2 regions of the Kitasatospora sp. NPDC056184 genome follow, and region 1 is predicted to be linked to the other one. Evidence: riboswitches for the same ligand, from Rfam matches in the RefSeq annotation. Region 1 holds a riboswitch; the other holds the start of a gene.

Region 1 (4,186 bases):
GCACGCCGCCCAGTAGCATCCCGGACACGCGCGGGGCCCGGAACGGACGCACCGTTCCGGGCCCCGCGCGTGCCGCCTACCGACCCACCCGGGTGGTGGCCGCCGCGGCGTCCTTCAGCTTCAGCACGGGCACCCGCACCGGCCGCGACTGGCCGGCCAGGGTGGCCACCGGGGCCGCGGCGGCGTTCCACTGCGGCTGGGCGGTGCCCTCCTCCCCCGCCCGGCGCACCTGGAGCACCTCGGTGGACCCGGCCCGGCGCAGCAGGATGCTCTTGGGCGGACCGGCCTCCGGGTCCAGCCACAGCTCGTTGCCGCCGAACTCGCAGTCCAGCACCAGCACGTCGTCCGGCTTGCCGTCGGCCCCGGCGCGGAACGCGATCCCGGCCCGGCGGTAGCCGGTGAAGCGGCAGCGGCCGAAGGTGACGGACTCCCCCGCGAGTTCGTGCCGGGCGGTGGAGACCGCGAAGTCGCTGCGCCCGGCCGCGTCGATCAGCAGTCCGTCGAAGACGGTCCCCTTGTCCCGGCCCAGCGAGTGCAGCGCCACTCCCCCGCCCGCGTTGCCGTACAGCACGCTCGCGGAGTAGTCGAAGTCGTTGAGGTAGGCGCCGTGCTCGATGCCCCAGCCGCCGTTGTGGTAGGCGGCGAACTCGGTGACCACGTGGTGCTGCTTGGCGTTGAGCCAGACGAAGATGCCGTCCTGCAGGTTGTTGTGGGCCAGGCAGCGCTGGAAGGTCCAGACGCCCTCGCTGTTCTCCGGCCACTCGAAGCCGGAGGCGCCGTTGGCCCCCTGCACGCCGACCGCCACGCAGTCCAGCGCCTTGCCGCCGGTGCCGGCGCCGAGGTTGAAGCCCGTCAGCCGGTAGGCGCGGGGGTTGGGTTCGAGCAGGGTGCGGGAGGCCACGCAGGACTCGTAGACGATGTCGTCGGAGGGCTGCTGGGGGGTGCGGGTGTCCAGCGGCCCGTCCCACCAGTAGGCGTCCTCCCAGGTCTCGTGGCTGATGCAGCTGCGGAAGGTGATGCCGTGGCTGGCGTGCGGGACGTACGCGTGGCTGCCGGCGTCGCGGACCACCACCCCCTCGACGACGGTGCCGCGGGTGGCGTCGCCGAGCCGGTGGAAGTGCAGCCCGTAGCGGCCGAGCACCGGCGCGGTCACCGGGGCGGCGCCGTCCGGGCCCTTCCAGGTCTCCTTGGTGTCGGCGCGCGGGCCGACCCAGCGCAGCGCGGTGTGCCGGACGTCGGCGCGCCGGGAGCTGGTGAGGTGGACGTGGGTGCGGCCCTCGGCGCTGCCCTCGACCCGGACGCTGCGGGTCAGGTTGAGCACCTCGGCGCCGACGGTGACGCCCCCTCCGGCGGCGACCCGGGGGTGGGCGTACCGCAGCGGGGCCTCCAGGGTGACGGCGGCTCCGCTGACGGACCGGATGGTGACGAGGTCGTAGCGGGCGGCGAAGCCCTCCTGGTCGGGCGGGCCGGTCGGGGTGACGGCGAGTTCGTCGCCGGGCAGCCAGCCGGCGGGCGGGGCGGCCAGGTCGACGACGGTGTCGCCGGCCTTGAGCTCGCCCTCGGCGCGGACCCAGGCCGTCTTGGCCGCGCCGTCCAGCCGCAGGTAGCCGGCGCCGGTGACCCAGAGGCCGACGTCGGTGTCGACCACCTTCATGCCGTCGCCCTGGAAGCGCTTCTCGTCGACGCCGGGGAAGCGCAGGGTGTGGACGCGGCCGCCGTCGGGGGCGAGCGCGAGGGCGCCGCGGACCTCGACGTTGCCGGCGGCGGCGAGGGTGACGGTGCGGTCGGCGGCGAAGGTGAGCGCGCCGGACGGCTCGACCAGCAGGGAGCCGACCTCGGCGTCGGTGTCGAGCAGGACCCGGTCGGTGATCCGCACGGCGCTGCGCGGCCCCGGCGGGCTGCCGCCCCAGCCGGCCCGGTCGGACCAGCGGCGGCCGCCCTGGTCGACGGTGGGCGCGGGGGCGGGCTGTTCCGGGGCGCCGGTGCCCTCCGGCGGGGCGCCGCCGTGGCCGCCGTCGGGGCCCTCCGGGCCGACGGCCTCGGTCGGGGTCGTCCCGATGACGGCGGCCGGGGTGACCAGGTGGGTCTCGCCGGTCAGCGAGCGGCGCAGGATCTCCTCGCCGCTGATCGCCGCGAAGGCGGTGCCGACGGCGAGCCAGCGCAGGAGTGCCCGGCGGGTCAAGTGAGTTCGGGATGGTTCGGGTGGGATGTCCGCTCTGCGGTGCTTTGCCCGGCGATGTGCTCCGGCCGGCCGGGCGGCCGGACGGATGGCGTCCGGCTCCTCGTCGATGCCCATCGGTGCGTAGCCCTCTCCCCGGACGGCTGCGGCGCGCCGGCGTCCTGCCGACGCTCTGAAGCATAGGCAGTTGCGTTGACGGCGACCGGCGTTGCGGGAAATCGGTCATTTCTGATCATGAAGGACAGCCGCTCAGCATGGATTTCGCAAACCGTGACGAGCGTCACACATGTTTGCGGTTTGAACGCGCCTCTGCTTAACGTGCTCCCCGTTCGTGACCACACGAACCCAGCACGTCCGCTTCGCCGAGTCCTGCCGTCGGCCGTGCTGGCAGCGCAATGCATCACGGCAGGAGCGGGGGAACCACAGGTAGTTCGCCCAGGACCGGTCCACGGACCGGCCCCGGGCTAGGGGTGAAGCCGCGTCCACAGCGCGGCCGGGCAACTCCAGCCCGAATCCGACAGCTCACCTCGCAGGCGTGGGAGAGGACCGCGTCTTCATGCTGCCCACCAACGGCACCCGACTGTCCGGCCGTACCCGTCGCGCGATCGCCACCCTCGGCGTCGCGGGCATCGGCCTCACCATCCCCTGCCTGACCACCGGCACCGCTTCCGCCGCCTCCGTCGCCACCTGGGACAAGGTGGCCCAGTGCGAGAGCGGCGGCAACTGGAGCATCAACACCGGCAACGGCTTCTACGGCGGCCTCCAGTTCACCAACTCCACCTGGTCCGCGTTCGGCGGCACCGCGTTCGCCGCGCGCGCCGACCTCGCCACCAAGGACCAGCAGATCGCGACCGCCGAGAAGGTCCTGGCCGTCCAGGGCCCCGGCGCCTGGCCGGTCTGCTCGGTCCAGGCCGGTCTGACCAAGGGCGGCACCCCGGCCGCGGTGGACACCTCCGCCGCCGCCAAGCCGGCCGCGCAGACCCCGGCCCCGGCCCAGACCCCGGCCGCCAAGCCCGCCGCCAAGCCGCAGACCCAGGCCCCCGCCGCCAAGCCCGCCGCCGAGCCGCAGACCCAGGCCCCGGCCGCCTCCGGCACCGCCGCCGCCCCGCAGCAGCCCCAGAGCGGCCGACAGGCCGCCGAGGACTACACCGTGGTCGCCGGCGACTGGCTGTCCAGCATCGCCGACGAGCACCAGGTCCAGGGCGGCTGGCAGCGCCTGTACGAGCTCAACCGCGCCACCCTGGCCGACGGCCCGCACACCATCTACCCGGGCCAGCACCTGACCCTCGGTGAGCGCCAGGGCTTCGACTGGTTCAACCGCGCCCAGGGCGGCTCGCAGGGCGGCACCCAGGCCCCGGCCACCCCGTCCCGGCCCCAGGCCCAGGCGCCGGCCGCCAAGCCAGCGAGCAAGCCCGCCGCACAGGCCGAGACCCCGGCCACCGCCCCGACCGCCACCGGCAGCATGGCCGCCGCCGTCTCCTTCGCCCAGTCGAAGGTCGGCCAGGCCTACGTCTACGGCGGCACCGGCAACGGCGGCTGGGACTGCTCCGGCCTGACCCAGGCCGCGCTGCGCGCCGCGGGCGTCTCCGTCCCGCGCATCGCCGCCGACCAGGCCGCCGCGTCCACCCACGTCTCGCTGGACGCCCTCAAGGCGGGCGACCTGCTGTTCTGGTCCAACAACGGCAAGGACTCCGGCGTCTACCACGTCGCGCTCTACATCGGCGACGGCAAGTACGTCGAGGCCGCCAACCCGAGCTCGGGCGTGCGCCTCCAGACGGTCGCCAACTGGGCCCCGGACTTCGCCGGCCGGGTCTGATCCCGTCGCGCCGAAGCCCCCGGGGAGAGTCGGGTCGCTCCTCCCCGGGGGCTTCGGCCTGCCCGGACCCGCCGCGGCGGCCGCGCGCCGGTCGTCGCGGCGGGTCCGGGCCACCGGGCGGCCGTGGTCAAACCGGGGCCGCAGCGGGCATGCTGCTGCCCTGCCCCCGAGGAGGAGTCACCATGGCCCAG
Region 2 (4,186 bases), on a different contig from region 1:
GGTGGACGGCTACAACGTGACCAAGACCGGCTATCCGACGCTGCCGCTGGAGCAGCAGCGGATCCGGCTGCTGGGCGGGCTGGCCATGCTGGCGCAGCGCACCCAGGCGGAGGTCACCTGTGTGTTCGACGGCCAGGACCTGGACGTGCCGGTGATCATGGCGCCGCCGCGCGGGGTGCGGGTGCGGTTCAGCCGGACCGGGGAGACGGCGGACGAGCTGATCCGCCGGCTGGTGCGGGCCGAGCCGCAGGGGCGCCCGGTGGTGGTGGTCTCCACCGACCGGGAGGTCGCGGAGGGCGTGCGGAAGGCCGGCGCGCGCCCCGTCGCGTCGGTGCTGTTGCTGAACCGGCTGGCCCGCCCGTAACCCCTCCCGGGCGCCGGCCGGCCGGCATGACGGCTGGTCAGCGCCTGGATTGCGATGTTGTGGGAGTTCTGTGAAGTCAGGTGGGCGGTCGGGGTTCACGCGATCGGGGGAGTGGCGCGAAACGTGGATCTTCACTAGGGTCTGGCGTCAAACCTATTTTCCGGATTCTCACCCGTTCGGGTGAGGCCATTGGAAGAAGGAGCCGGTCCCTTGGCCTCCCACCGCCGTCCCAAGCAGCCGAGCCGCGCGCGGGTCTCCGTGCTCACCGCTGCCGCTGCGACCGCGGTCGCTCTCTCCGCCCAGGTCGCCGCCCACGCCGCGCCCAGCCCGTCGCCGAAGAAGGACGACGTCAAGGCGCAGATCGACCAGCTGCAGGAAGAGGCCGAGCAGGCCACCGAGAAGTACAACGGCGCCAAGGAGCGTGCCGACCAGCTGCGCAAGCAGGCGGACCAGCTCCAGGACCAGGTCGCCCGCGGCCAGGAGCAGATGACCCAGCTTCAGGCCGGGCTGGCCGAGGTGGCGGGCGAGCAGTACCGCACCGGCGGCATCGACCCGTCCGTCCAGCTGATGCTCACCTCCGACCCGTCCGGCTACCTGGACAAGGCCTCCAGCGTGCAGCAGGCCAGCTCCAGCCAGGCCGAGGCGCTCAAGGGCCTGCAGGACCAGCAGCGCCGGCTCGACCAGCAGAAGGTCGAGGCGGCCGCCGTGCTGGCCTCGCTGGACAGCACCACCAAGGACCTGAACCAGACCAAGGCCGAGGTCAACAAGAAGCTCCGGGAGGCCCAGGAGCTGCTGAACTCGCTCAGCGCCGCCGACCGGGCCGCCCTGAAGGCGGCTCAGCAGCAGGCCGACCGCGCCTCGCGCGGCAGCGAGCGCACCGACCTGGGCAGCCTGCCGCAGGCGAGCGGCATGGCCGGCGCGGCGGTCGCCAACGCGATGAGCAAGCAGGGCTCGCCCTACGGCTGGGGCGACACCGGCCCGAGCACCTTCGACTGCTCCGGCCTGATGGTCTGGGCCTACGGGAAGGCCGGCGTCTCGCTGCCGCGCACCTCGCAGGCGCAGGGCAACTACGGCACCCGGGTGCCGTCGCTGGCCGAGGCCCAGCCGGGCGACCTGATCATCTACCGCGACGACCGCAGCCACGTCGGCATGTACATCGGCAACGGCATGGTGGTCCACGCGCCGCGCACCGGTGACGTGGTGAAGGTGATGAAGGCCGACGCCATGAAGATCAACACGATCCGCCGGGTCTGACGGACCGGCACGACACGCCCGAGGGGGCCGTCGAGGCCCCTGTGATCAGCGCCACTCCCGGACGGGGGTGGCGCGGGGCGTTTCCGGCGGGGTTCGGCCACCTGACGGAGAATGATCAGCCCGACGTGGGGCTGCGATCACACTCAGTCATATTCACAAAAGAACTTGGGTATTCTTCCGACTTTTTTCTGACAAGGATTTGAACGGATCACGGATCTGTTACTAGGGTCGTGCCTCGAACCACGCACAGTCGATCACCCAGCCTGGGTGGCGGCGGGGTTCGCCGCCGAGTTCGCGAAGCAGCGGGGCGGGGCCACGAGTGGCCCGTCCGAGTGAGGACCCAGTCGTCGGGGGTCCGCTGTGGAACGGAGCCGGGGAACCACGTTCCTCCGGGGTGAATCGGCGCCAGGCCGGCCGCGCGAGCGGCGGGTGAGGCGTCGTAGGGCACGCTTCCGCCCGAACCCGTCAGCTCACCCGGTAGGCGGATGAGGAAGAAGGAGTCCGCCTTCGTGGCGTCCCATCGTCGTCCCAAGCCCGCCGGCCGCACCCGTGTCTCGATCCTGACCGGTGTCGCCGCCGCTGCCGTCGCCCTCTCCGCGCAGTCCGGCGCCCACGCCGACCCGGCACCGACCAAGGACCAGGTCAAGGAGCAGGTCGACCAGCTCAACGAGCAGGCCGAGGTCGCCACCGAGAAGTACAACGGCGCCCAGGCCAAGCAGCAGGAGCTGCAGAAGCAGGTCGCCGAGCTGCAGGACAAGGTGGCCCGTCAGCAGGCTTCGGTGACGGAGGCGCAGGGCGGCCTCGCCGAGATCGCCGGCGAGCAGTACCGCACGGGCGGCATATCGCAGACCGTCCAGCTGATGCTCTCCGCCAGCCCGGACAACTTCCTCAGCCAGGCCGACGCCCTGAACCAGGCCGGCTCCACCCAGTCCGGCGCGCTGAAGGAGCTCCAGGAGCAGCAGCGCAGGCTGGACCAGGACCGCACCGAGACCCAGGCCAAGCTCGCCGAGCTGGAGTCCACCACCCAGCAGCTGAAGAGCTCCAAGGAAGACGTCCAGGGCAAGCTGCAGAAGGCCCAGGACCTCCTCAACACGCTCACCGAGCAGGAGCGCCAGGCCATCCGCGCGGCCGAGGAGAAGGCTGCCGCCGAGGCCAAGGCGAAGGCGGACGCCGCCAAGGCCGAGGCCGCCAAGGCCAAGGCCGAGGCCGAGCGCGCCTCCCGCGACACCAACCGCAGCAACCTGAGCGCGCCGTCGTCGGCCTCCTCGGCCCCGGCCGCTGAGGCCGCCAAGCCGGCCGCGCCCGCCGCCAACGGCTCGCGCGCCGCCGCGGCGATCGCCGCCGCCGAGAGCAAGCTCGGCTCGCCGTACGTCTACGGCGCCACCGGCCCGAACTCCTTCGACTGCTCGGGCCTCACCGGCTGGGCGTACGCCCAGGCGGGCGTGTCGCTGCCGCGCACCTCGCAGGCGCAGGCCAACGCCGGCACCCAGATCGGCTCGGACATCTCCAAGGCCCAGCCCGGCGACCTGGTGATCTTCTACGGCGACCGCCACCACGTGGGCATCTACGTGGGCGGCGGCCAGGTCATCCACGCCCCGAAGCCGGGCGCGTCGGTCCGCTACGAGTCGGCCTCCAACATGCCGGTCAACACCATCGTGCGCCTCTGACCGACGGTCGGCAGGTTCCGTCAGGCCCGGTCCCCCGCGCGGGGGGCCGGGCCTGCGGCTTTCCCCGGGGCCGCCGGGGCGCTCGGTCCGCGAACCGATCTGATGTCCGACAGGTGTCCGAATATTCGGGTTCGGAGGGGTTTGGAATCGGTTGCCCGGACTCGCTAACGTCTGCCAGCGGACGCCCGCTTTCGACAGCCGCCCGCCCCGGTGCGGTGGCGGGCCGGCCCAGGATCGGAGCCGAGGTCGCATGGCCGTGCACCGCCGTTCCCCGCTGTCAGGTGCGCAGACGCTCGCCCGGGCGCTGGTGCTCACCGCGGCGGCCACCACCGCGCTGGGCGTGGCGACCTGCGGCAGCGCCCGGGCCGTTCCCGGCGCGCCGGACGCCCCGGCCGACCGCAAGGACGTCAAGGCGCAGGTGGAGCAGCTCTACGACGAGGCCGAGCAGGCCTCCGAGCGGTTCAACGCCGCCCAGGAGACCCAGCGGCGGCTCCAGCACGAGACCGGCACGCTCCAGCAGCAGATCGTCCTCGCCCAGGACGAGCTCAACCGGCTGCGCGGGGACCTCGCCACCGTGGCCGGCGCCGAGTACCGGGGCGGCGGGATGACCCGGACCGTCCAGCTGATGCTCTCCACCGACCCGGAGGGCTACCTCTCCCGGGCCCGCACCCTCGACCAGGCCGCCGAGCGGCAGAACGAGACCCTGCGCGAGCTGCTGGGCCGTCAGCGGGCGCTCGACCAGCGCCGGGCCGAGGCCACCGCCAAGCTCGCCGAGCTGGAGCAGATCCGCAAGGCGCTGGCCGAGAGCAAGCAGCAGATCCAGCAGCGGCTCGCCACGGCGCAGCGGCTGCTCAACAGCCTCGGCACCGCCGAGCGCGCCCGGCTCGCCGCCCAGGACGCC

What was found. A riboswitch is a leader RNA that binds a small molecule or an ion and turns the genes downstream of it on or off. The one in region 1 is predicted to bind cyclic di-AMP.
Region 2: linked by a shared signal. The riboswitch ahead of ACFC0B_RS09255 (NlpC/P60 family protein) and the one ahead of ACFC0B_RS12015 (transglycosylase family protein) in region 1 are both predicted to bind cyclic di-AMP.

What each region holds. Positions count from the first base shown of each region.
Region 1 covers NZ_JBHJUI010000005.1:8,129-12,314, forward strand. Annotated here, with positions in the region: gene ACFC0B_RS12005 (hypothetical protein) at 1-16, shown strand, start outside; gene ACFC0B_RS12010 (hypothetical protein) at 77-2,182, opposite strand; cyclic di-AMP (ydaO/yuaA leader) riboswitch at 2,530-2,728, shown strand; gene ACFC0B_RS12015 (transglycosylase family protein) at 2,715-3,995, shown strand; gene ACFC0B_RS12020 (hypothetical protein) at 4,178-4,186, shown strand, end outside.
Region 2 covers NZ_JBHJUI010000003.1:344,525-348,710, reverse strand. Annotated here, with positions in the region: gene ACFC0B_RS09265 (NYN domain-containing protein) at 1-364, shown strand, start outside; gene ACFC0B_RS09260 (NlpC/P60 family protein) at 575-1,618, shown strand; cyclic di-AMP (ydaO/yuaA leader) riboswitch at 1,954-2,117, shown strand; gene ACFC0B_RS09255 (NlpC/P60 family protein) at 2,128-3,285, shown strand; gene ACFC0B_RS09250 (NlpC/P60 family protein) at 3,536-4,186, shown strand, end outside.